DNA from 2 places in the Streptomyces sp. NPDC085481 genome. Region 1 is predicted to be linked to the other one. Evidence: riboswitches for the same ligand, from Rfam matches in the RefSeq annotation. Region 1 holds a riboswitch; the other holds the start of a gene.

Region 1 (11,713 bases):
CCACCACCCCCGTCGGCCTCGTCGTCGGCTCCACCACCGGTGTCGCGCTCGCTCTGGCCGCAGCCGCGGTCGTCTTCTTCACCCGGCTGCACCGCGGTCCCCGCTGGGTCCGCAAGCACGTACGGGCGACCCTGCGGCCCGCCACCGGCGACACCGGGCTGACCGAGCAGCGGGCGCCCGGCGAGCCGCCCACGCACACCACCAGGCTCGAACCGCACGCCGACCCGGGCCGGCAGACCCTCGACGAGGAGGAGCCATGACCGCGACCGCGTCCGCGCCGCGCCGGACGAGCCCGCGCAGCCCGACGACCGTCCGCTCGTTCCTGCTCGGCGAGGGGGAGGACCTCGACGGCCCGCTGCGCGCCCATGACACCGCGGGCCCGCTGCTCGCCTCCGTACGCCACAGGACGCCCGCCGCGGACCGGGCGGTCGAGCACGAGCTGGCCACGGTCGTGGACGACTTCCTGGCCCTCGACATGCTCGACCTGGCGGCCTCGGGCTGGCGCGGTCACTCCGCGCTGCGGTCCGCCGCGCGCCGGACCAGGGACCTGCCCGGCAGCGAGGAGGTGGTCGCGCTGGCCACCCACCGGGTGACCTCGACGCACCGGCCGTTCGTCGACCTCTACGTGGACGGCGTGAAGCTCGGCACCATCGACGTCGAGCTGACCCTGGTCTTCCGGATCTCCGGGCTGGTCTGCGTGGTCCGCGACGCCTGCCTCACCGGGGTGAGGTCGGGGGACTGCTCGGTCGACGCCCGTCTCGGCGTCCAGGGCTCCGTACTCGCCGAGCGCCGGGGCGGCCGGCTCGACCTCCCCGGGCAGTTCGCCCTGCGCGGCCCCGTACCGCTGCTGCGTGACGAGCCGGACCCCCAAGGAGCCGGGACCGTCCCGGGGGCCGGCACCCGTTGATCAGCGGTCGCCGATCAACGGTCGCCGATCAGCACTCGATGATGTTCACCGCGAGGCCGCCCCGCGCCGTCTCCTTGTACTTCACGCTCATGTCCGCGCCGGTCTCCTTCATGGTCTTGATGACCTTGTCCAGGGAGACCATGTGGCTGCCGTCGCCGCGCAGCGCCATGCGGGCGGCCGTGACGGCCTTGACCGCCGCCATGCCGTTGCGCTCGATGCACGGGATCTGGACCAGGCCGCCGACCGGGTCGCAGGTCAGGCCCAGGTTGTGCTCCATGCCGATCTCGGCCGCGTTCTCGACCTGCTCGGGGGAGCCGCCCATGACCTCGGCGAGCGCGCCGGCCGCCATGGAGCAGGCGGAGCCGACCTCGCCCTGGCAGCCGACCTCGGCGCCGGAGATCGAGGCGTTCTCCTTGAACAGCATGCCGATGGCGCCGGCCGCGAGCAGGAAGCGGACCACGCCGTCCTCGTCGGCACCCGGCACGAAGTTCATGTAGTAGTGCAGGACCGCGGGGATGATGCCGGCGGCGCCGTTCGTCGGGGCGGTGACCACGCGGCCGCCCGCCGCGTTCTCCTCGTTCACGGCCATCGCGTAGAGGGTGATCCACTCCATCGCGAGCGCGGCCGCGTCGCCCTCGGAGCGCAGCTTGCGGGCCGAGGTGGCGGCGCGGCGGCGGACCTTCAGGCCGCCCGGCAGGATGCCCTCGCGGGACATGCCGCGCGAGACGCAGGCCTGCATGACCCGCCAGATCTCCAGGAGGCCCTCGCGGATCTCCTCCTCGGTGCGCCAGGCCTTCTCGTTCTCCAGCATCAGCGAGGAGATCGACAGGCCGGTCTCCTTGGTGAGCCGCAGCAGCTCGTCACCGGTGCGGAAGGGGTGCTTGAGGACGGTGTCCTCGGGGACGATCGGGTTCTCGCCCTCGACCGCGTCCTCGTCGACGACGAAGCCGCCGCCTACCGAGTAGTACGTCTTCTCCAGGACCAGGGCGCCCTCGGCGTCGTACGCGAAGACGGTCATGCCGTTCGCGTGGTACGGCAGCGCCTTGCGGCGGTGCAGGATCAGGTCGTCGTCGAAGGAGAACGGGATCTCGTGCATCCCGAGCAGGTTGATCCGGCCGCCGGCCTTGATCCGCTCGAACTCGTCGTCGGCGGTCTCCACGTTCACCGTGCGCGGCGAGTTGCCCTCCAGGCCGAGCAGGACCGCCTTCGGGGTGCCGTGGCCGTGGCCGGTGGCGCCGAGCGAGCCGTACAGCTCCGCCCGTATCGAGGCGGTGTGGGCCAGCAGGCCCTCGTTCTTCAGCCGGCGGGCGAACATGCGCGCCGCGCGCATGGGCCCCACCGTGTGGGAGCTCGACGGGCCGATGCCGATCGAGAACAGATCGAAGACCGAGATGGCCACGGAGGACTCCTTGTGGGGGGCTAGACGCCGTTGTCTGCCGGGTGGTGCAGAACGAGCAGGAAGAGCGGGAAAGGGGTGGGGCACCGCGCTCACTGTCCAGTGTGCGCGGTGCCCCGGAGCAATCGTACGAACGAAACTGGAACTAAAGCGTACGAAATTACTTCAGGCCGGGGTACAGCGGGTGCTTCTCGGCAAGAGCGGTCACCCGGGCCTTCAGCCCCTCGGCGTCGAAGCCGGGCTTCAGGGTCTCGGCGATGACGTCGGCCACCTCACGGAAGTCCTCGTCGCCGAAACCGCGGGTCGCGAGCGCCGGCGTGCCGATGCGCAGACCCGAGGTGACCATCGGCGGACGCGGGTCGTTCGGGATCGCGTTCCGGTTGACCGTGATGCCGACCTCGTGGAGACGGTCCTCGGCCTGCTGGCCGTCCAGCTCGCTGTTGCGCAGGTCGACCAGGACCAGGTGCACGTCCGTGCCGCCGGACAGGACGGAGACGCCGTGCTGCGTGACGTCGTCCTGCGTGAGGCGCTCGGCCAGGATGCGGGCGCCGTCCAGGGTGCGCTGCTGGCGCTCCTTGAACTCCTCCGAGGCCGCGACCTTGAAGGAGACGGCCTTGGCCGCGATCACGTGCTCCAGCGGGCCGCCCTGGAAGCCGGGGAAGACAGAGGAGTTCAGCTTCTTCGCGAAGTCCTTCTTCGCCAGGATGATGCCGCCGCGCGGGCCGCCGAGCGTCTTGTGCGTGGTGGAGGTCACCACGTCCGCGTACGGGACCGGGTTCGGGTGCAGACCCGCGGCGACGAGGCCGGCGAAGTGGGCCATGTCGACCCACAGGTAGGCCTCGACCTCGTCCGCGATCCGGCGGAACTCGGCGAAGTCCAGCTGGCGCGGGTAGGCGGACCAGCCTGCGATGATCACCTTGGGGCGGTGCTCCTTGGCGAGGCGCTCGACCTCGGCCATGTCGACCAGACCGGCCTCGTCGACGTGGTACGCGACCACGTTGAACTGCTTGCCGGAGAAGTTCAGGCGCATGCCGTGGGTGAGGTGGCCGCCGTGGGCCAGGTCCAGGCCGAGGATCGTGTCGCCGGGCTGGGCGATCGCGAAGAGCGCGGCCTGGTTGGCGGAGGCGCCGGAGTGCGGCTGGACGTTGGCGTACTCGGCGCCGAACAGGTCCTTGACCCGGTCGATCGCGATCTGCTCGGCCACGTCGACGTGCTCACAGCCACCGTAGTAGCGGCGGCCCGGGTAGCCCTCGGCGTACTTGTTGGTGAGGACCGAGCCCTGGGCCTCCATGACCGCGACCGGAGCGAAGTTCTCCGAGGCGATCATCTCGAGGGTGGACTGCTGGCGGCGGAGCTCGGCGTCGACGGCGGCGGCGACGTCCGGGTCAAGCTCGTGGAGAGGGGTGTTCAGAAGCGACATGAATCGATCCCTAGGGGGTCTCGGTTAGCCGGCGGTGAAGGCGGTGTACTCGTCGGCGCTGAGCAGGTCGTCCGGCTCGCCGGTGATGCGCACCTTGAACAGCCAGCCGCCCTCGAACGGGGCGGTGTTCACGAGCGCCGGGTCGTCGACGACGTTCTGGTTGGCCTCGACGACCTCACCGGTCACCGGGGCGTACAGGTCGCTGACGGACTTGGTCGACTCCAGCTCGCCACAGGACTCGCCCGCGGTCACGGTGTCGCCGACCTCGGGGAGCTGGACGTACACGATGTCACCGAGCGCGTTCGCCGCGTGCTCCGTGATGCCGATCGTGGCGACGCCGTCCTCGACGGCCGACAGCCACTCGTGCTCCTTGCTGTAGCGCAGCTGCTGGGGGTTGCTCATGACCTGATTCTCCTGTACCGGGGGAGTGCTGATGAACGTGGGTCTTGCGGGGTGAGACGAGTCCTGAGACGAGTACGTCACTTCTGGCGCTTGTAGAACGGCAGCGCCACGACCTCGTACGCCTCGTGGGCGCCTCGGATGTCGACGCCGACGCCCTCGGTGCCGGGCTCCGCGTGCGCGGCGTCGACGTACGCCATGGCGATCGGCTTGCCCAGGGTCGGGGACGGGGCGCCGGAGGTGACCTCGCCGACGACCACGCCGTCCACGACGACGGACATCCCGGCGCGCGGCACCCGGCGGCCCTCGGCGATCAGGCCGACCAGCTTGCGCGGCGGGGCGGTCTCGGCGCGCTCGGCGGCCTTCTCCAGCGCCTCGCGGCCGACGAAGCGGCCCTCGTTCGTGGTCTTCTCGAACTTGACGACCCGGCCGAGGCCCGCGTCGAAGGGGGTCAGGGCGGTGGTCAGCTCGTGGCCGTACAACGGCATGCCCGCCTCCAGGCGGAGAGTGTCGCGGCAGGACAGACCGCAGGGGATCAGGCCGACGCCCGCGCCCGCCTCGGTCAGTGCCTGCCACACGCCCTCGGCGTGCTCCGGCTTCAGGAACAGCTCGAAGCCGTCCTCGCCGGTGTAGCCGGTACGGGCGATCAGCGCGGGCACGCCGGCGACGGTGCCGGGCAGGCCGGCGTAGTACTTCAGGCCGTCCAGGTCGGCGTCGGTGAGCGACTTCAGGATGCCGGGGGACTCGGGGCCCTGCACGGCGAGCAGCGCGTAGGCGTCGCGGTCGTCGCGGACCTCGGCGTCGAAGCCCTCCGAGCGTGCCACGAGGGCGTCCAGGACGATCTGTGCGTTGGAGGCGTTGGCGACGACCATGTACTCGGTCTCGCCGAGGCGGTAGACGATCAGGTCGTCGAGGATGCCGCCGTCCTCCTGGCAGATCATCGTGTAGCGGGCGCGGCCGTTGCCCACGGTGGAGATGTTGCCGACCAGCGCGTAGTCGAGGAGCTCCACGGCCTGCGGGCCGGTGACGGTGATCTCGCCCATGTGGGAGAGGTCGAAGAGCCCGGCCTTGGTGCGTACGGCGGTGTGCTCGTCGCGCTCGCTGCCGTAGCGCAGCGGCATGTCCCAGCCGGCGAAGTCGGTCATGGTCGCGCCCAGCGAACGATGCAGCGCATCGAGGGCGGTCAGACGGGGGGCGTTGCTCATGGGGTGGCTCCCGGGTCCCAGGGCGGCGTGCAGGGCACGACGTGACATGACGGTGAGGACGATCCTCCCCATCTGTCATGGAACCTGAGAGGTTCACCGAGGGCATCCTCGGCTTGCACCTTGGGTGGGGCCGCGACAGGTGCGGCCCGCTTTTCAGATCTGCCTCATCCACGCGGTACGGGGCCTGAGAGATTCAAGGGAGGGACTTGCTCCTTCGGCGTCCGGGGCACAAGGTGTCCCGGAACTCTCCCGCGCGGATTCGAGCGGCCGGTATGCGGTTGTGTGCCCGGCGTGCGGGCTGGCGGGCACATCATTGCACGGCGGTTCGGCGCGGCAAATCGCTTGCGTGTCATTACCCTTTCTTTACACTTCGTGGGCAAGGGTCTCCGCAAGGCCCGACAGGGGGAGAAGCGATGACGATCCGGCGCACCGGCGCAGTCGCCACGAGTACGGGCATACCCGTCCAGCGCGCGGCGGCGCGGGCCCGCGCCCGGACCCGCCGCCGCGGGCGGCTGCTGCGCGATCTGCGCGAGCGCGGCGGCCGCGGCCCCCGCGCCCTCGCCTACGCCGTCGGGGACGTCGTGGTGGTCTCCGGGCTGCCGGGCAGCGGCAAGTCCACCCTGATGGCCCGCACGGCCGAGGGCCGCGCCATCGACTCGCAGCACACCCGCGAGCGCTGGGAGGCCCGGCTGCCCCGCTTCCTGCCGTACGCCGTCTACCGCCCGCTCGCCCGGCTCGCGCACTACGCGGGGCTGCGCCGCGCCCTGCGCTCCGGGGCCAGCGTCGTCGTGCACGACTGCGGCACCCAGTCCTGGGTCCGCGGCTGGCTCGCCCGCGAGGCGAGGCGCCGAGGCAGCGCCCTGCACCTGATCCTGCTCGACGTCGATCCCGAGACCGCCCGCGAGGGCCAGCGGACCCGCGGCCGCGGCGTCTCCGGCTACGCCTTCGCCCGGCACCGCCGCGCCGTCGGCCGACTCCTCCGCTACGCCGACGACGGGCAGCTGCCGCCCGGGTGCGCCTCGGTCACCCTGCTCGACCGGAACGCCGCCGACGCGCTGCGGAAGATCGGATTCCGGGACGTGTCCTGAAGCACTCCCCGTCCTTTTCGGTCACAGCGGTGCCGGAGCGCCGTTAAGGTGCTGACCGCACCGTGTGCCGGAAGGGGAAGACAGGAACCGTGGACGTGACGTGGCCGGGCAATGAGCTCGAAGAAGTGCTGGCCGCCTCGCTCGGCAACCCCGCGGCCGGCGGCAGGCTGGTCGAGGTCCTCGGCCGCAGCGACGTCTGGGTGCCCCTGCCCAACGGCGGCACCCCCGACAGCCGCGACCTGGACCTGCCCACGATGGAGATAGACGGCTACGCCTTCGTGCCCGTCTTCAGCTCCGAGCAGCAGTTCCTCGCCTGCGTCGGCGGCCACATGTCCTTCACCGTCGCCCCCGCCCGCGACTTCGCCCGCGGCCTGCCCCCGCAGCTCGGCATCGCCGTGAACCCCGGCGGCACCGTCGGCGTGCCCCTGCCGCCGCCCGCCGTCGCCGAGCTCTGCAGGACCGGACGCAGCCCCCTCGACGGGCCCGCCAGCGGCGGCCGCGTCCGGCTCTTCGAGCCCGACTGGCAGGACGACCCGGTCGACTTCCTCGCCGCCGCCTCCGCCGAGTTCGAGGCCTCCGGCGTGGTCGCCACCGCCCGCCGCGCCCTCGCCAGCGTCGAGGGCACCGAACCCGCCCTCTTCGTCGGCGTCCAGCTGCTCACCCCCGACGCCGACCTCGGTGCCCCGCTCGACGCCCTCGGCCGCGCGCTCGGCCGGGTCGAGGTCGCCTGGCCGGTCAACCTCATCCTGCTCGACATCGCCCAGGACCCGGTCGGCGACTGGATGCTGGAGAAGGTGCGCCCCTTCTTCCAGCGCGCCGCCGTGTGACGGCCACGCTGTTTAAGCTGAACTGATGCGGCTGACCTGATTCAGCCGGACCACGACACGATCCACACACAAGCCGAACCGATCCAGAGCACGGACGTACACAGAGGGGCGGGACCCAGGTGAGCGCGTCAGGCACCGCTGCGGCCGGAAAGGTCGAGCACATGCTGCGCCAGGTGGCACCCGGACGCCACGACACCTACGAGCAGCTGCTGCACGCGCTCGCCGACTCCGACGTCTGGATGCTGCTCTGGCAGGGCGCCGCCGGATCCCCCGACGCCCAGTACGGGAACATGGAGGTCGACGGCTTCGGCTACGCGCCGTGCGTCACCTCCGCCCAGGAGCTCGCCGCCTCCGGCTGGAACCGCGCCCACGAGGTCGTCACCGGCCTGGAGATCGCCCGCGCCCTCTACCCCGACCGCTGGGGCATCTGGCTCAATCCGCACGCCCCCGGCGGCGGCGTCGGCATCCCCTGGGCCGACCTGCGCCGCATCGCCACCGGCCTCGACCGGATGCCCGCCGGACCCCTGCGGCTCTCGGAGCCCGCCGTGGAGATCCCGCAGTTCTACGCCCTGCTCACGCAGAACGCCCACCGCACCCCGGCCGTCCGCTCGCTGCGCCGCGCCTGGGTGCAGCCCGCGCTGGGCTCCCCGTACCTCGCCATCGGTCTCGACCTCTACGACTCCTCGCCGGCCTCCGTCGACTCCGTACGGGCGATGATGAGCCAGTCCGTCGGCGCCGTCCCCGAGGGCCTGCCGGTCTCCACGGTCGCCATGTCCGACACGTACGACCCGGTCGCGATGTGGCTGAACGCCCACGCCCGCCCGTTCTACGACCGGGACGCCCACGCTGCCCCCGCGGCCCCGCACACCCCCGGCTACGGCTACCCTCCGGCCGCGCCCCGCACGTACTGAATAGTCCGTTCCGTCGCCCCAATTCCCGCCCGCGAGAGTACGGTTGGGGCAGATGTCCGATCTGGTCGAATAGCGGTCGAGATGGTCCGCTCAGACGATCACGACGTCCGGATAACGGAAGACAACGCACCGCATCACGTTTGAGCAAACATTCCCCTTGAGGTCTGGCGGGTGATCGCGGACACATTGAAGACTCCCCGGAACACCAGGCGTTCGGCTCTCCAGAGCCGGTGCCCAGCAGTTGTTCCACCGTGCCGCTACCCGCGGCGGGCAAGGGCCGGCGACCCGGCGGCCGAGAGGGGTCCTCACCACGATGACGGCACCACTGCACGAGACGAGCGCGGCCGAGCAGGCCACCGCCGTCGACGCCGTGCCCGACGCGCCGGCCAAGGCGATCGAGGGACGATCCCCCTGGAAGATCGCCTGGACCAGGCTCAAGCGGGACAAACTCGCCCTCGCGGGCGCCTTCGTGGTCATCTTCCTGATCGTGGTGGCGATCCTCGCCCCGGTCATCGTCGGCCTCCTCGGCCACCCGCCGGACGAGTTCCACGAGGACCAGATCGACCCCCTCTTCGGCACCCCGATCGGCTCCTGGGGCGGCATCAACTCCGACTTCCTGCTGGGTGTCGAGCCGGTCAACGGCCGCGACGTCTTCAGCCGCATCGTCTACGGTGCCCGGATCTCGCTGCTGGTGGCCTTCCTCGCCGCCGTCTTCGCGGTCGTGCTCGGCACCGTCCTCGGCGTCATCGCCGGCTTCTTCGGCGGCTGGATCGACGCGGCGCTCAGCCGGGTCATGGACGTGATGCTGGCCTTCCCGCAGCTGCTCTTCACCATCGCCCTGGTCTCCGTGCTGCCGAACGAACTCCTCGGCCTCGACGGTTCGGGCGTCCGCATCGCCGCGCTGGTCCTCGTGATCGGCTTCTTCGGCTGGCCGTACATCGGACGCATCGTCCGCGCCCAGACCCTCTCCCTGCGCAACCGCGAGTACGTCGAGGCCGCCCAGAGCCTGGGGGCCGGCCGCTTCTACATCCTGCGCCGCGAGCTGCTGCCCAACCTGGTCGCCCCGATCACGGTCTACGCGACCCTCATGATCCCCACCAACATCCTCACCGAAGCGGCGCTCAGCTTCCTCGGTGCGGGGGTCAAGCCGCCCACCGCTTCCTGGGGGCAGATGCTGTCGACGGCCATCACCACCTACGAATCGGACCCCCTGTTCATGGTGATTCCCGGCCTCGCGATCTTCATCACCGTTCTGGCGTTCAACCTCTTCGGCGACGGCGTGCGCGACGCGTTCGACCCGAAGAGCTCCCGCTGATCCGTACGCCGTTAACCGCAAGACCAGCCCCTGCCGCTGTCGACAGGAGGCACATCCCCCAACGGCGGACCACCGTAACGGCCGCCACTACTTCGGAGGTTGCTCGACCATGACTCTGAACAGCTCCCAGAGGCGCAGAATCGCCGCGGGCGCGCTGCTCGCGGCCGCCACGATGGTCGTCACCACGGCCTGTGGCGGTAGCAACGGCGACAGTGGCGGCAAGGGCAAGGGGGGCGCGGCCGGCTTCAACGCCGCCGTGAACAAGATCGCCAACCCCTCCGACAAGAAGGGCGGCGAGCTGAAGTTCATCGGCTCGCAGGAGGCCGACAACTGGGACCCGCAGCGCGGCTACTACGGCTTCGTGTGGGACTTCGCGCGCTACTACACGCGTCAGCTGGTCTCCTTCAAGGCCGCCCCGGGCGCCGAGTCCACCGAGCTGGTCGGCGACCTCGCCACCGACAGCGGCAAGGTCTCGCCCGACGGCCTGACCTACACCTTCACGCTGAAGGACGGGGTGACCTGGGAGGACGGCAAGCCGATCACCTCCAAGGACATCAAGTACGGCATCGAGCGCATCTGGGCCCAGGACGTCATCTCCGGCGGCCCGATCTACCTCCAGCAGGTCCTGGACCCGAAGAAGGAGTACCCGGGCCCGTACAAGGACACCGCCGCGGACAAGCTCGGCCTCAAGGCGATCGAGACCCCGGACGACAAGACCATCATCTTCAAGCTGCCGGTCGCCAACGGTGACTTCCTGCAGATGCTGGCCATGCCCGCCGCCTCCCCGGTCCGCCAGGACATGGACACCAAGGCCAAGTACGGCCTGAAGCCGTTCTCCTCCGGCCCGTACAAGTGGCAGTCCTACCAGCCGAACAAGTCGATCAAGCTCGTCCGCAACGACAAGTGGGACGCGAAGACCGACACCATCCGCAAGGCCCTGCCGGACAAGATCAGCGTCACGTTCACCACGAACGCCGACGACATGGACAACCGTCTGATCGAGGGCGAGTACGACCTCGACATCAACGCGACGGGCGTCGGCGCCTCCGCGCGCGCCAAGGTGCTCCAGCAGCACAAGGAGAACGCGGACAACCCGCAGACCGGCTTCATCCGCTACGCGGTCTTCCCGCAGACGGTGATCCCGAACGTCGAGTGCCGCAAGGCGATCATCTACGCGGCCGACTCCAAGTCCCTCCAGACCGCCCGCGGCGGCCCGCAGGCCGGTGGCGACATCGCCTCCAACATGCTGCCGCCGGCGATCAAGGGTGCCGACCCGAAGGCCGACCCGTACGGCAAGCTCGGGGGCGCCCCGGACCTGGCCAAGGCCAGGGAGGCGCTGAAGAAGTGCGGTAAGCCGAACGGCTTCAAGACCACGATCGCGGTCCGCAACAACAAGAAGATCGAGATCGCCACCGCCGAGTCGCTGCAGCAGTCGCTGAAGGCCGTCGGCATCGACGCCCAGATCGACCAGTTCGACGGCGCCCAGACCTCCGGCATCATCGGTTCGCCGAAGGTGGTCAAGGAGAAGGGCTACGGCATCATCATCATGGGCTGGGGCGCCGACTTCCCGACCGGCCAGGGCTTCCTGCAGCCGCTCGTCGACGGTCGCTTCATCCTGCAGAGCGGCAACAACAACTTCTCCGAGCTGAACGACCCGGCCGTCAACGGCCTGTTCGACCAGGCGCTGAAGGAGACCGACCCGACCAAGGCCGGCGAGCTGTACAAGCAGATCAACACGAAGGTCTCGGAGGCCGCGGTCTACCTGCCCTTCACCCACGAGAAGAACATCATCTGGCGTAGCTCGCGCCTGACCAACGTCTACACGGCCGACGCCTACAACGGCCGTTACGACTACGCGTCGCTCGGCGTCGTCAAGTAACCCGGCGTCACGTCAGCCGAGTCTCCCGTCTCCGTCAACTCGCTCCAACGGCGCACCCGCCGCTAGGTCCGAAGGGCAGGTGATGGCCGTGCGCGGCGGCCGGGGAACCCGATCGGGTTCCCCGGCCGCCGACCGGCCGACCGCATGCTTGCATACATAGTCCGACGGCTCTTCGCCGTCGTCGTGATGCTGCTCGTCGTCACCCTGGTGACGCTCAGCATCTTCTTCCTCATCCCCAAGATGACCGGCAGTGACCCTGCCGCGATGTTCGTCGGCAAGCAGGCGGATCCGGCTTCCATCGAGGGCATCCGGCAGAAGCTGGGCCTGGACGAGCCGCTCCTGGTGCAGTTCTGGCACTTCGTCTCC
Region 2 (11,713 bases), on a different contig from region 1:
CTCGCCCTGCGAACCGGCGTTCGGCTGGATCGACACCTTGTCGTAGCCGGTGACCTCGGCCAGGCGCTCCTCCAGCTCGGTGATGAGCGTGAGGTAGCCCTGCGCCTGCTCGACCGGGGCGAACGGGTGGATCTGGCCGAACTCCGGCCAGGTCACCGGCTCCATCTCGGTGGTCGCGTTCAGCTTCATGGTGCAGGAGCCGAGCGGGATCATGCCGCGGTCGAGCGCGTAGTCGCGGTCGGCGAGCCGGCGCAGGTAGCGCAGCATCGAGGTCTCGGAGCGGTGCGCGTGGAAGACCGGGTGGGTCAGGTACGCGTCGGTACGCAGCAGACCGGCGGGCAGGGTGTCCTCGACGGCGGCGTCCAGGGCCTCGATGTCACCGTCGACGCCGAAGGCGGACCAGACGGCGGCGAGCTGGGCGCGGGTGGTGGTCTCGTCACAGGAGATCGACACCAGGTCCGCGGAGGCGCGGTACAGGTTGACCCCGGCCTCGCGGGCGGCGGCGACGACCTCGTCGGCCTTGCCGGGAACGCGAGCGGTGAGCGTGTCGAAGAAGTCCCCCTGGACGAGCTCGACGCCCCCGCCGGTCAGACCGGCCGCGAGGATCCCGGCGTACCGGTGCGTCCGCTGAGCGATCTGCTTCAGACCGTCCGGGCCGTGGTAGACGGCGTACATGCCGGCCATGACGGCGAGGAGCACCTGGGCGGTGCAGATGTTGCTGGTGGCCTTCTCGCGGCGGATGTGCTGCTCGCGGGTCTGCAGCGCCAGGCGGTAGGCCTTGTTGCCGTCGGCGTCGACGGAGACGCCGACGAGGCGGCCGGGCAGCGAGCGGGCGTGCTTGTCCTGGACGGCCATGTAGCCGGCGTGCGGGCCGCCGAAGCCCATGGGCACGCCGAACCGCTGCGTGGTCCCGACCGCGATGTCGGCACCGAGCGAACCGGGCGAGGCCAGCAGGGTGAGGGCCAGCAGGTCGGCGGCGACGGTGACGATGGCACCGAGCCCGTGGGCCTGCTCGATGACGGCCTTGATGTCACGCACGGCCCCGGAGGCGCCCGGGTACTGGAGCAGCACACCGAAGACACCGCGCTCGGCGATCTCGGCCGGGATCCCGTCCCGGAGATCGGCGACGACGACCTCGACACCGGTCGGCTCGGCGCGGGTCTCGATGACGGCGATGGTCTGCGGCAGGGCGTCGGCGTCGATGAGGAAGACGCCGTCCTTGACCTTGCCGACGCGGCGCGAGAGCGCCATGGCCTCGGCGGCGGCGGTGCCCTCGTCGAGCAGCGAGGCGCCGGAGGTGGGCAGACCGGTGAGGTCGGCGACCATGGTCTGGAAGTTGAGCAGCGCTTCCAGGCGGCCCTGCGAGATCTCCGGCTGGTACGGCGTGTACGCCGTGTACCAAGCGGGGTTCTCCATCACGTTCCGGAGGATCACCGGCGGAGTGAAGGTGCCGTAGTACCCGAGCCCGATCATCGGGGCGAGGACCTGGTTGCGGTCGGCGAGACCGCGCAGCTCGGCCAGCACCTCGGCCTCGGTGCGGGCGGCCGGCAGGCCGAGCGCCTCGGCGCTCTTGATGACGTCCGGCACGGCCGCGGCCGTGAGCTCGTCGAGGGAGCCGTAACCGACCTGGGCGAGCATCTTCGCCCGCGCCTCGGCGTCGGGCCCGATGTGCCGCTGCTCGAAGGGAATCCCCTGCTCGAGCTCGGAGAGCGGAATGCGGTTGGCGGTCATGTACGGGGGCCTCCTGGTCGTCACGACCTGCGAGGGGCACCTCGGCGCGGGTGCCCGGACGGCCTCCCCCTCTGTCATCTCAACCTGAGAGCTTCACCGGCCATGCCTCGCGGGCCGGCCGGCTTTCACCGTCGGTGAGAGCGGATGCCGTCGACGCCCGCCCTGCTTTCCAGAGTGACCTCGTCCGCGCGGTACAGGGGCCTGAGAGATTCCGGGGAGGATTTGCTCCTTCGGCGCCTCCGAAAGGTTTCTCCGGAGGACTCTCCCGCGCGGGGTCGACAGCCACAGCCAGCCTACCAGCGCGCTTGCCACTCCCATCGCTCAAGTGGCCGACATCCCAGATGTGCACTTTCGTAGTGCTTGTAGAGCAGTTGCGACCAGTTGGAGGGACCGTGCAGACCGATATCGATCCGCGCAGCCTGATCGGCCGCAAGGCCTTCGACCGGAACGGGCACAAGATCGGCACCGTGGACGAGGTGTACCTGGACGACGCGACGGGTGTCCCCGAATGGGCGGCGGTCCGCACGGGCCTGTTCAGCCGGGACGCGTTCGTCCCGCTGGAGCCGAGCGAGCTGGTGGCCGACGGCCTCCACATCCCCTACGAGCGCGCCCTCATCAAGGACGCCCCCGACTTCGGCGTGGGCCGCCACCTCTCCCCCGAACAGGAACTCCAGCTCTACCGCCACTACAGCCTCGCCCTCCCGCCCCCGCCCCCCGACACCTCGCCCCGCGACTTCGGCCGCCTGGCAGGCCAGGAGGAGCCGTGACAAGGCCTTGGGGGGCGGGGCGTCCCGCCCTGCCGGCCTCAGGCCGGCCAGGCCGCCGCGCCCGTCGCCCCGCCGGGTACCAGCGGCAAGGGGTCCGAGGGCTCGAGCTCCGGGTCGTCGACCGGGAAGGTGCGGACCCGCCCCGGCGCTGAGCCGGGTTCCTCGAAGCGGACGGTGACCCGCCCGACCCCACTGCCCTGCACCCACCCGGGCCCGTACACCGCGTGCCGTACGTCGTGCCCGGCCGCCCACCGCCGCTCGGTGGCCTCCGGCACGACGGGTACGGCCGGCACAGCGGCGGCGAGCTCCTCAGCGCCCGCCACACCCTCCCCCGCCCCGGAGCCCGCACGCGCTGCGCCGGCCTCCGCCTGCGCGAACAGGTCCTCCTGCGTGTAGTCGGCAAGCCCACTGACCCCGACCCCCAGCAACCGCACCCCACCCGTCGTGTCCACCAGGTCGAGCAGCCGCGCCGCCGCCTCCCGCACCACCACCGGGTCGTCCGTCGGCCCGCGCAGCGTCTCGGAGCGGGTCAGCGTCGAGAAGTCGTACCGCCGCACCTTCAGGACGATGGTCCGCCCCGAGTGCCCCGAGCTCCGCAACCGCGCCACGCACCGCTCGGCGAGCCGCTCCACCTCGAGCCGGATCCGCAGCCGGTCGAGCAGGTCGACGTCGAAGGTGTCCTCCACGGACACCGATTTCGCGTCCCGCTCGGCCACCACGGGCCGGTCGTCGTGCCCGAGCGCCATCCGGTACAGCGAGCCCCCGTGCGCCCGCCCGAGGAGCCGTACGAGCTCGTCCTCGCCCGCCTCCACCACCTCGGCCACCGTCGTGATCCCGGCCCGCCGCAGGTGCTCCCCGGTGGCCGGCCCGATCCCCGGGATGATCCGCACCGAACGCTGCCCGAGCAGCTCCCGCTCCGTACCGGGCTCGATCAGCACGAGACCGTCCGGCTTGGCCTCCTCGGAGGCGATCTTCGCGAGCATCTTCGACCCGGCGAGCCCCACCGAACCGGTGAGCCCGGTCACCGCGAGGATCTCCCGCCGCAACCGCTCCCCCGCCTCCCGCGCCCCCGCGCTGTCGTCCGCCACTCCCCCGGCCTCCAGGTCGACGAAGGCCTCGTCGAGGCTGAGCGGCTCCACGAGCGGCGAGAGCCGGCCGAGCAGCTCCATGACCTGCCCGCTGATCGCCCGGTAGAACGCGAAGCGAGGCACCAGATACGCGGCGTTCGGCGCGAGCCGGCGCGCCTGCGCCATCGGCATCGCCGAGTGGACCCCGAACCGCCGCGCCTCGTACGACGCGGTCGCGACGACGCCACGCGGGCCGAGCCCGCCCACGACCACCGGCTTTCCGCGCAGGCTGGGCTTCGACGCCTGCTCCGCGGCGGCGAAGAAGGCGTCCATGTCGAGATGCAGGATCGTGGGCGCGGCTCTCACAGATCCGATGCTGCCCTACGCCACTGACAACGCACCCGCACACACGTACGAGCCATCCGACGGATCACCCCGGAACCCGGCTCAGACCGCCCGGTCCCGCCTCCGCCGCGCCAGCTCGTCCGCCGGGTTGTGCCCCACGAGCGTCTCACCCGTGTCGATGCGCTCCCCGTGCAACTGCGACAGCGCCGCCTCGACGTCCCGCCACACCACGCCGACCGCGATCCCGAAGACGCCCTGCCCGCCCTGGAGCAGGTCCACGACCTCGTCCGGAGAGGAGCACTCATACACGGTCGCGCCGTCGCTCATGAGCGTCATGCGCTCCAGGTCGCGAAAGCCGCGGGCCCGCAGGTGCTGCACGGCGGCCCGGATGTTCTGGAGGGCGACCCCGGTGTCCAGGAAACGCTTGACGATCTTGAGGACCACGACGTCGCGAAAGCTGTAGAGCCGCTGCGTCCCGGAGCCGTACGCGGGCCGTACGCTCGGCTCCACGAGTCCGGTGCGCGCCCAGTAGTCCAGCTGCCGGTAGGTGATGCCGGCGGCGGCGCAGGCCGTGGGGCCCCGGTAGCCGACCGCGTCCGAACCCACGCCCGAACCCGCGCTCACGTCCCCGCCGAAGTCGACCACACCGCCGTGAAGCGGATACGGCCCCTTCTCCCCGGGGGCACGCCCCAGGAAGCCCCCTGCCGTACCGTCGCCGCTGCTCATCACGCCGACCCTCCGTCCTTGACCTGCCCACTCGAAGGTAGGCAGTCACTCGGGGTGCGTCAACGATCGCCACACTCGGCACGCCGAGTGATAATCACCCTGAGAGTGGTTTCCCGTGCCCCTCTCCGGGGAAAGGCTACTCGAATGCCCCGAGGGCACTCCTCGGAAGCGGCCACCGGAGCCTCGGACGCGGCCTCGATCGGCCGGCCGGGCGACCTCCGGATCACCCGGGCCCGCGGCCTACTGGTTGCCCGTCCCGAAGTCCTCCGGCGAGATCTGGTCGAGGAACTCGCGGAACTTCTCCACCTCGTCCTCCTGCTCGTCCGGAATCGCGATCCCCGCGTCGTCGAGCACTCCGTCGCTGCCGTAGATCGGCGTCCCGGTGCGCAGCGCCAGCGCTATCGCGTCGGACGGCCGGGCACTCACCTCGACGCCACTGGCGAAGACCAGCTCCGCATAGAAGACCCCATCACGCAGATCCGTGATGCGGACCTCGGTGAGCTCCTGCCCCACGGCCTCCAGGACGTCCTTGAAGAGGTCGTGCGTCAGGGGCCTGGCGGGGGCCATGCCCTGCTGGGCGAAGGCGATCGCGGTCGCCTCCCCCGGTCCGATCCAGATGGGGAGGTACCGATCGCCTCCCACTTCACGCAGGAGCACGATCGGCTGGTTGGAGGGCATTTCCACCCGGACACCCACAACGTCGAGCTCGTTCACACAGCAACCCTAGGACGTGCCCGACCGGTTTGGGTAGTCGGGCCCTCCCTAGATCACTGCAGACGCAGCCCCAGCGCGGTCTGGACCAGTGCCGCATGGAGCCGTACGGAGAGCCCGGCGAGCTCCTTGGCGGTCGCCTCGGCATGCGCCCTGGTCTGCGGATTACGGTGCCGGCGCAGCGGCGCCACCATCTGCTCGACCAGCCCCGCCTCCCGGTCCGCGGCGGCCTTGACGGCCCGCAGGTGCCGGGGTTCCAGACCGAATCTCCCCAGATCCGCCACCAGTTTGGCCACCGTGACGGTCTCGGCGTCGTACCCGCCGCCCTCCACCGGGGCGATCAGACCGTACGACTCCCACTCGGCCAACTGGGCCTCGCTCACCTCCGCGGCGGCGAGCAGCTCCGCCCGCCCGATCCGCGCGGCGGTCGGCCGCTCGCCCTCCGCCTCCCAGGCCCCGTCGAGCAGGTCCCGCTGCGGGCTGGGCGAGGGCAGCCTGATCTGCTCGCCCCGGGCGAGGGCGTCCAGGTGCTCCCTGATGACCTTGAGCGGGAGGTAGTGGTCCCGCTGCATCCGCAGGATCTGGGCGAGCCGCTCCACGTCCTGCGGGCTGAACTTCCGGTACCCGGAGGCCGTCCGCTGGGGCTCGACGAGCCCCTCGGCCTCCAGGAACCGGATCTTGGAGATGGTCACTTCGGGAAACTCGTCACGCAGCTGACTCAGCACCGTCCCGATGCTGACCAGCCGTTCGCCCGCGGTGGCGGTGCCGAGGCCGGCACCGCCCGTCGGTGTTCGCAGCATGGACCTTCCCTGAAGGTTCTCCGGAGCGTCACACGCCCCGCTGGCTCGCGAAGAACACGAGCCGGTACTTGCCGATCTGCACCTCGTCACCGTTGGACAGCACGACCGAGTCGATCGGCTCCCGGTTGACGTACGTGCCGTTGAGGCTGCCGACGTCCGACACCGTGAAGGTGCCGTCCTGCTGCCGCCGGAACTCCACGTGACGGCGCGAGACGGTCACGTCGTCCAGGAAGATGTCGCTCTGCGGGTGACGGCCGGCCGTGGTCAGGTCGCCGTCCAGGAGGAAGCGGCTGCCGGAGTTCGGGCCGCGGCGCACGATGAGCAGCGCGGAACCGAGCGGCAGGGCCTCCACGGCCGCGAGCGCCTCGGGCGACAGCGACGGGAGCGCGGTCTGGCCGGTGACCTCGGCGTCATAGGCCTCGAGCCCGGAGATGGAGATCGTCGAGGTGGTCTCGGAGGGACGCTCCGGAGCCACCCCGCCGCGCAGCGGCGCACCGCAGTGCGAGCAGAAGCGGCTGTCCGCGGTATTGCGGTGACCGCACCTCGTACACACCGGCATGGACGCGTCCTCCTGCCGCGGCTGGCCCGCGGAAGTCTGGGTCGCGTACGGGTCAGGCGTGAACCCTCCACCCGTACCTGAGGTTGATGGTTCTCCGAAACCTATGCGCGCGGCACCGGCAGGGTCAACAGAAGACGCGCCCTGAGTGCCCGGAATGTCACCGCCCTGCCCACCGACCTCATCGCGGAAGAGCGGGCGCTCGGCACCCTGTTCCTCGCTCTGGGCGTGGCGCGGCGCGCGGTGCTTGGCGTTGCCGCCGTCCTCGCGTGCGCTCTTGCCGAACAACTTCGCAAACAACTTCACGGGCGATTCCCCTTGACCGAAACAGACCCGCCCGTGGGGCAGGACGAACCCTGACTGAACACACCTGCCGACCCGGACATCTTCACAACGTCCGTAGCCACTCGACAGTTTCCACCACGCACCACCCATGTGGTGCGGCGACCCCCCGCAACGTCATGTCCTTGCTGCGTGACCGTCATCGCCCCCGCCTCACTGCGACGACGACTGAGCGTAGTCAGGCCGCTTCGCAGGTCGCAAGGCGTCGACGACGATCTTCGTTGAACGCTGCACCGTGGCCGTGGCCTGCTCCTTCTCCAGTGTCTGAACGACGCCGCCGGGGATGTTGAGCGCGGGCTCGAGATCCTCCGGCTTGCCGATGACCTTGAAGACGTACGGAGCGGTGACCTTCGTTCCATCGATCTGCATGTCACCGCCGCTACCCGAGAAGTAGCTGTCCGCAACCACCCGCACGTCGTTGACCTGGATCGCCTCGGCGCCCGCGGCCCGCAGCTCCTGGATGGCGTCGAGCAGCATGTCCGACTCGATCGCACCGGCGGAGTCGGTGATCGTCAGCGTGATGCCGGGCCCCTCGGCGGCGACCGTGCCGGCCAGGATGCCGAGCTGCTGCTCCTTCTCCTGGGTCTGCTTGCGGGCCTCCTCGGCCTGGTCCGAGCTGGACTCCAGCTCCGAGCGCTGGCTCTCCAGCCGGGTCTTCTCGTCCTCCAGGCGCTGGGTACGGTCGTCGAGCTCGTCGAGGATCCGCACCAGGTCCTCCTGGCGGGCGCCGCGCAGCGCGCTGTTGTCGCTGGTGGACCGCACCTGGATGGCGAGCCCGAGACCGAGCACGAACAGCAGCAGGGCGACGATGAGTTGGGCCCGGCTCACCCGCGGCGGCCACAGACTGGCGGCAAGCCGCTGCCTGCCGCTGACCACCGGCGCGACGGGGGCCGCAGGCGACGCGGGCGTCTCGTCCCGCACGCCGTCGCCCGTCACGACCTCGTCCTGCGCGCGCTCGGCGCCGTCGGCACGGTTGCCGGCATCGCCGCCATCGCGGCGGTCGCCGCCGTTGACGCCCTCGCCGCTGACGCCCTCGGTGCCGCTGACGCCCTCGGATCCCTCGGCGCCCTCGCCCGGAAGCGGATTCCTGTCGTTCTCGCTCATCGGCCTCACGCCCGGAACACGTGCCGCCGGATGGCGGCCGCGTTGGAGAAGATCCGGATACCGAGCACGACGACCACACCGGTCGACAGCTGCGCACCGACACCGAGCTTGTCGCCCAGGAAGACGATCAGCGCGGCCACCACCACGTTCGACAGGAACGACACCACGAAGACCTTGTCGACGAAGATCCCGTCGAGCATGGCTCGCAGCCCGCCGAAGACCGCGTCCAGGGCGGCGACCACGGCGATCGGAAGATAGGGCTCGACCACCGCCGGAACCTCGGGCCGGACCAACAGTCCGACCACGACTCCCACGATCAGGCCCAGTACGGCGATCAAGATGTGCCCTTCCCTGTGTCGGCCGTGGCCCGCCCGGTGGCCTTGGCCGCCCCGGCTCCCCTCGGCTCTGCTGTACGTACGATCAGGCTCGGCGCGGCCGGCAGACGCACGTCGCCCTCGGCCGAGATACTGGTACGGATCCCGAAGTTCTCCTGCAGCGCGTGCAGATACTGCCCGTCGGCGCTGTCCTGGAACGCGGTGCTCAGCCGCTGCCCGTCGCCGACGGCGAGGATCGTGTACGGCGGCACCAGCGGCTTGTTGTCGACCAGTATGGCGTCGCCCGCGGCCCGGATCGCCGACAGCGCGGTCAGCCGCTGCCCGTTGATCGAGACCGCCTCCGCGCCCGACTCCCACAGCCCGTTCACGACCCGCTGCATGTCCCGGTCACGCACCCGCCCCGTGTCCGAGAAACCCGCGCTCTCCCGCGGACCGCCCCCGCCCGAGTCGGCGTCCTTGGCATCGTCCACGACCAGCTTCACGCCCGGACCGTGCACGGCGGTCGCCCCGGACAGCAGCGCCACCAGCTCCGCCTGGTCACCACCGTGCTGCTCCAGCGCCTTGCGCTGACGCTCGCCGACCTCGGCACGGATCCGCTCGACGTCCTGCTCCAGCTTGTCGGCCGCCGACGTCTCCGACTCGATCCGGTCGATCAGGTCCTGCCGCTCCTTGGCGACGACCGGCGCGGACACCCGCGCCTCGGCCGCACCCAGCGTGACCACGGCCGCCGCCAGCACCAGCCCGGCCGCGAGTCCCAGCTTGGCCCGCAGCGTACGGGGGAGCCCGCCGCCCTCCGCCGCGCGACGGGCCGACGCCTCCGCGTACCCGTCGTCCAGGGCGTGGTCGATCACGTTGTTCAGCAGCGACATGGAAGCGTCCGGACGCGGAGGTGGCGTTCCTGTGCTCCGAACGGGGGGCTGCTGCGACATGCCGCACATCGTCGCACGTCGCACGCCCTACCGCCGAATGGCCCCACCGGGGAACCGGGCGGTACCCGAAGGCACCACCCGGCTCCGCGGCCTCGTCCGTCCCTCGACCGCTCAGTGACCTGCGCTGTCGACCACGGCCGACCATTCGTCGAGGAGCGCCTGCGCGGACGTGTCGTCGGGACCCTCCGCCCACAGATGGGTGACCGCCTCCGCCGGGTCCGGCAGCACCATCACCCAGCGCCCGTCGGCCTCCACCACCCGCACGCCGTCGGTGGTGTCCACGGACCGTTCCCCGGCCGCCTCCACCACCCGGCGCATCACCAGACCCTTGACGGCCCACGGCGTCGCGATGTCCCGCTTGAGCACATGGGCGCGCGGAATCCGCGCGTCGATCTGGCTCAGCGTGAGCTGGGTACGCGCCACCAGACCGATCAGCCGGACGAACGCGGCGGCACCGTCGAAGACACTGCTGAACTCCGGCACGATGAACCCGCCCCGGCCGTCACCACCGAAGATCGTCGACTCCTCCCGGCCGACCCTCGTGAGGTCGTCCGGTGAGGTCGTCGTCCATTCGACCTGCGTGCCGTGGTACGCGGCGACCTGCTCGGCGATCCGCGTGGTCGTCACCGGCAGCGCCACCCGCCCGGACCTCCGCTCGGCCGCCACCAGGTCGAGCAGCACCAGCAGCGCCCGGTCGTCCTCGATGATCCGCCCCCGCTCGTCGACGAGCGAGAGCCGCTCACCCACCGGATCGAAGCGCACCCCGAACGCGGCCCGCGCCGACGCCACGATCTCCCCGAGCCGCACGAGACCGGCACGCCGGCTCTCGGCGGACTCGGTCGGCCGCGACTCGTCGAGACCGGGGTTGATCGTCAGCGAGTCCACCTGGAGCCTGCCGAGCAGGCTCGGCAGAACGAGCCCAGCGCTGCCGTTGGACGCGTCGACGACCACCTTCAGGCCCGCCTCGGCGACCCCCGAGGTGTCCACGTTCCGCAGCATCGAGCCCGTGTACGAGTCGAAGACGCTCGCCGGGAACGACAGGTCACCGATCTCACCGGGGAAGGCCCGCCGGTACTCCTGACGTGCGAAGACCCGGTCGAGCTTGCGCTGCCCCGCCTGGGAGAGGTCCGCGCCCCGCTCGTCGAAGAACATGATGTCGACGGAGTCCGGCACACCGGGCGAGGTCCGCACCATGATCCCGCCGGCACTGCCCCGCGCCGTCTGCTGCCGGGCCACGGGCAGCGGCACGTTCTCCAGGTCGCGTACGTCGATGGCGCTGGCCTGCAGCGCCGAGATCACCGCCCGTTTGAGCGCGCGTGCACCCCGGGAGTGGTCGCGCGCGGTGGTGACGGTCGAGCCCTTCTTCAGCGTGGTGGCGTACGCGCCGGCCAGCCGGACCGCCAGCTCGGGCGTGATCTCCACGTTGAGGATGCCGGACACACCCCGTGCGCCGAACAGGTGAGCCTGTCCTCGGGACTCCCAGATGACGGAGGTGTTGACGAACGCGCCGGCCTCGATCGTCTTGAACGGGTAGACCCGCACATTGCCCTGCACGATCGATTCTTCGCCGATCAGGCACTCGTCCCCGATGACGGCCCCGTCCTCGATCCGGGCCGCCCGCATGACATCGGTGTTCTTGCCGATGACACAGCCGCGCAGGTTGCTCTGCTGCCCGATGTAGACGTTGTCGTGGATGACGGCCTTGTGCAGGAAGGCACCGCTCTTGACGACGACGTTGGATCCGATGACGGTGTGCTCGCGGATCTCCGCGCCGGCCTCCACCTTGGCGTAGTCGCCGATGTAGAGCGGCCCGCGCAGTACGGCGTCGGGGTGGACCTCCGCCCCCTCGGCGACCCAGACGCCGGGGGAGATCTCGAAGCCGTCGATGTCGACCTGGACCTTGCCCTCCAGGACGTCGGCCTGCGCCTTGACGTAGCTCTCGTGGGTGCCGACGTCCTCCCAGTAGCCCTCGGCGACATAGCCGTAGATCGGCTTGCCGTCCTTCATCAACCGCGGAAAGACGTCACCCGACCAGTCGACCGAAACGTCGGCCTCGACGTAGTCGAAGACCTCGGGCTCCATGACGTAGATGCCCGTGTTCACGGTGTCCGAGAAGACCTGTCCCCAGGTGGGCTTCTCCAGGAATCGTTCGACCTTTCCCTCTTCGTCGACGATCGTGATGCCGAATTCGAGGGGATTGGGCACGCGGGTCAGACAGACGGTGACGAGAGCACCCTTCGCCTTGTGGAAGGCGATGAGGTCGCTGAGGTCGAAGTCGGTGAGCGCATCCCCTGAGATGA

What was found. A riboswitch is a leader RNA that binds a small molecule or an ion and turns the genes downstream of it on or off. The one in region 1 is predicted to bind glycine.
Region 2: another riboswitch for glycine. It lies ahead of gcvP (aminomethyl-transferring glycine dehydrogenase); the one in region 1 lies ahead of gcvT (glycine cleavage system aminomethyltransferase GcvT).

The regions. Positions count from the first base shown of each region.
Region 1 covers NZ_JBITTJ010000010.1:175,129-186,841, forward strand. Annotated here, with positions in the region: gene ACIGEZ_RS21945 (hypothetical protein) at 1-260, shown strand, start outside; gene ACIGEZ_RS21950 (hypothetical protein) at 257-907, shown strand; gene ACIGEZ_RS21955 (L-serine ammonia-lyase) at 936-2,306, opposite strand; gene glyA (serine hydroxymethyltransferase) at 2,464-3,723, opposite strand; gene gcvH (glycine cleavage system protein GcvH) at 3,748-4,125, opposite strand; gene gcvT (glycine cleavage system aminomethyltransferase GcvT) at 4,203-5,327, opposite strand; glycine riboswitch at 5,491-5,589, opposite strand; gene ACIGEZ_RS21975 (AAA family ATPase) at 5,741-6,415, shown strand; gene ACIGEZ_RS21980 (enhanced serine sensitivity protein SseB) at 6,505-7,242, shown strand; gene ACIGEZ_RS21985 (enhanced serine sensitivity protein SseB C-terminal domain-containing protein) at 7,362-8,153, shown strand; gene ACIGEZ_RS21990 (ABC transporter permease) at 8,467-9,468, shown strand; gene ACIGEZ_RS21995 (ABC transporter substrate-binding protein) at 9,578-11,347, shown strand; gene ACIGEZ_RS22000 (ABC transporter permease) at 11,492-11,713, shown strand, end outside.
Region 2 covers NZ_JBITTJ010000009.1:1,264-12,976, reverse strand. Annotated here, with positions in the region: gene gcvP (aminomethyl-transferring glycine dehydrogenase) at 1-1,731, opposite strand, end outside; glycine riboswitch at 1,911-2,009, opposite strand; gene ACIGEZ_RS19885 (PRC-barrel domain-containing protein) at 2,124-2,498, shown strand; gene ACIGEZ_RS19880 (DNA polymerase IV) at 2,537-3,931, opposite strand; gene ACIGEZ_RS19875 (MerR family transcriptional regulator) at 4,013-4,636, opposite strand; gene ACIGEZ_RS19870 (bifunctional nuclease family protein) at 4,877-5,350, opposite strand; gene ACIGEZ_RS19865 (MerR family transcriptional regulator) at 5,404-6,147, opposite strand; gene ACIGEZ_RS19860 (FHA domain-containing protein) at 6,176-7,138, opposite strand; gene ACIGEZ_RS19855 (DUF881 domain-containing protein) at 7,199-8,149, opposite strand; gene ACIGEZ_RS19850 (small basic family protein) at 8,155-8,487, opposite strand; gene ACIGEZ_RS19845 (DUF881 domain-containing protein) at 8,484-9,413, opposite strand; gene ACIGEZ_RS19840 (sugar phosphate nucleotidyltransferase) at 9,525-11,713, opposite strand, start outside.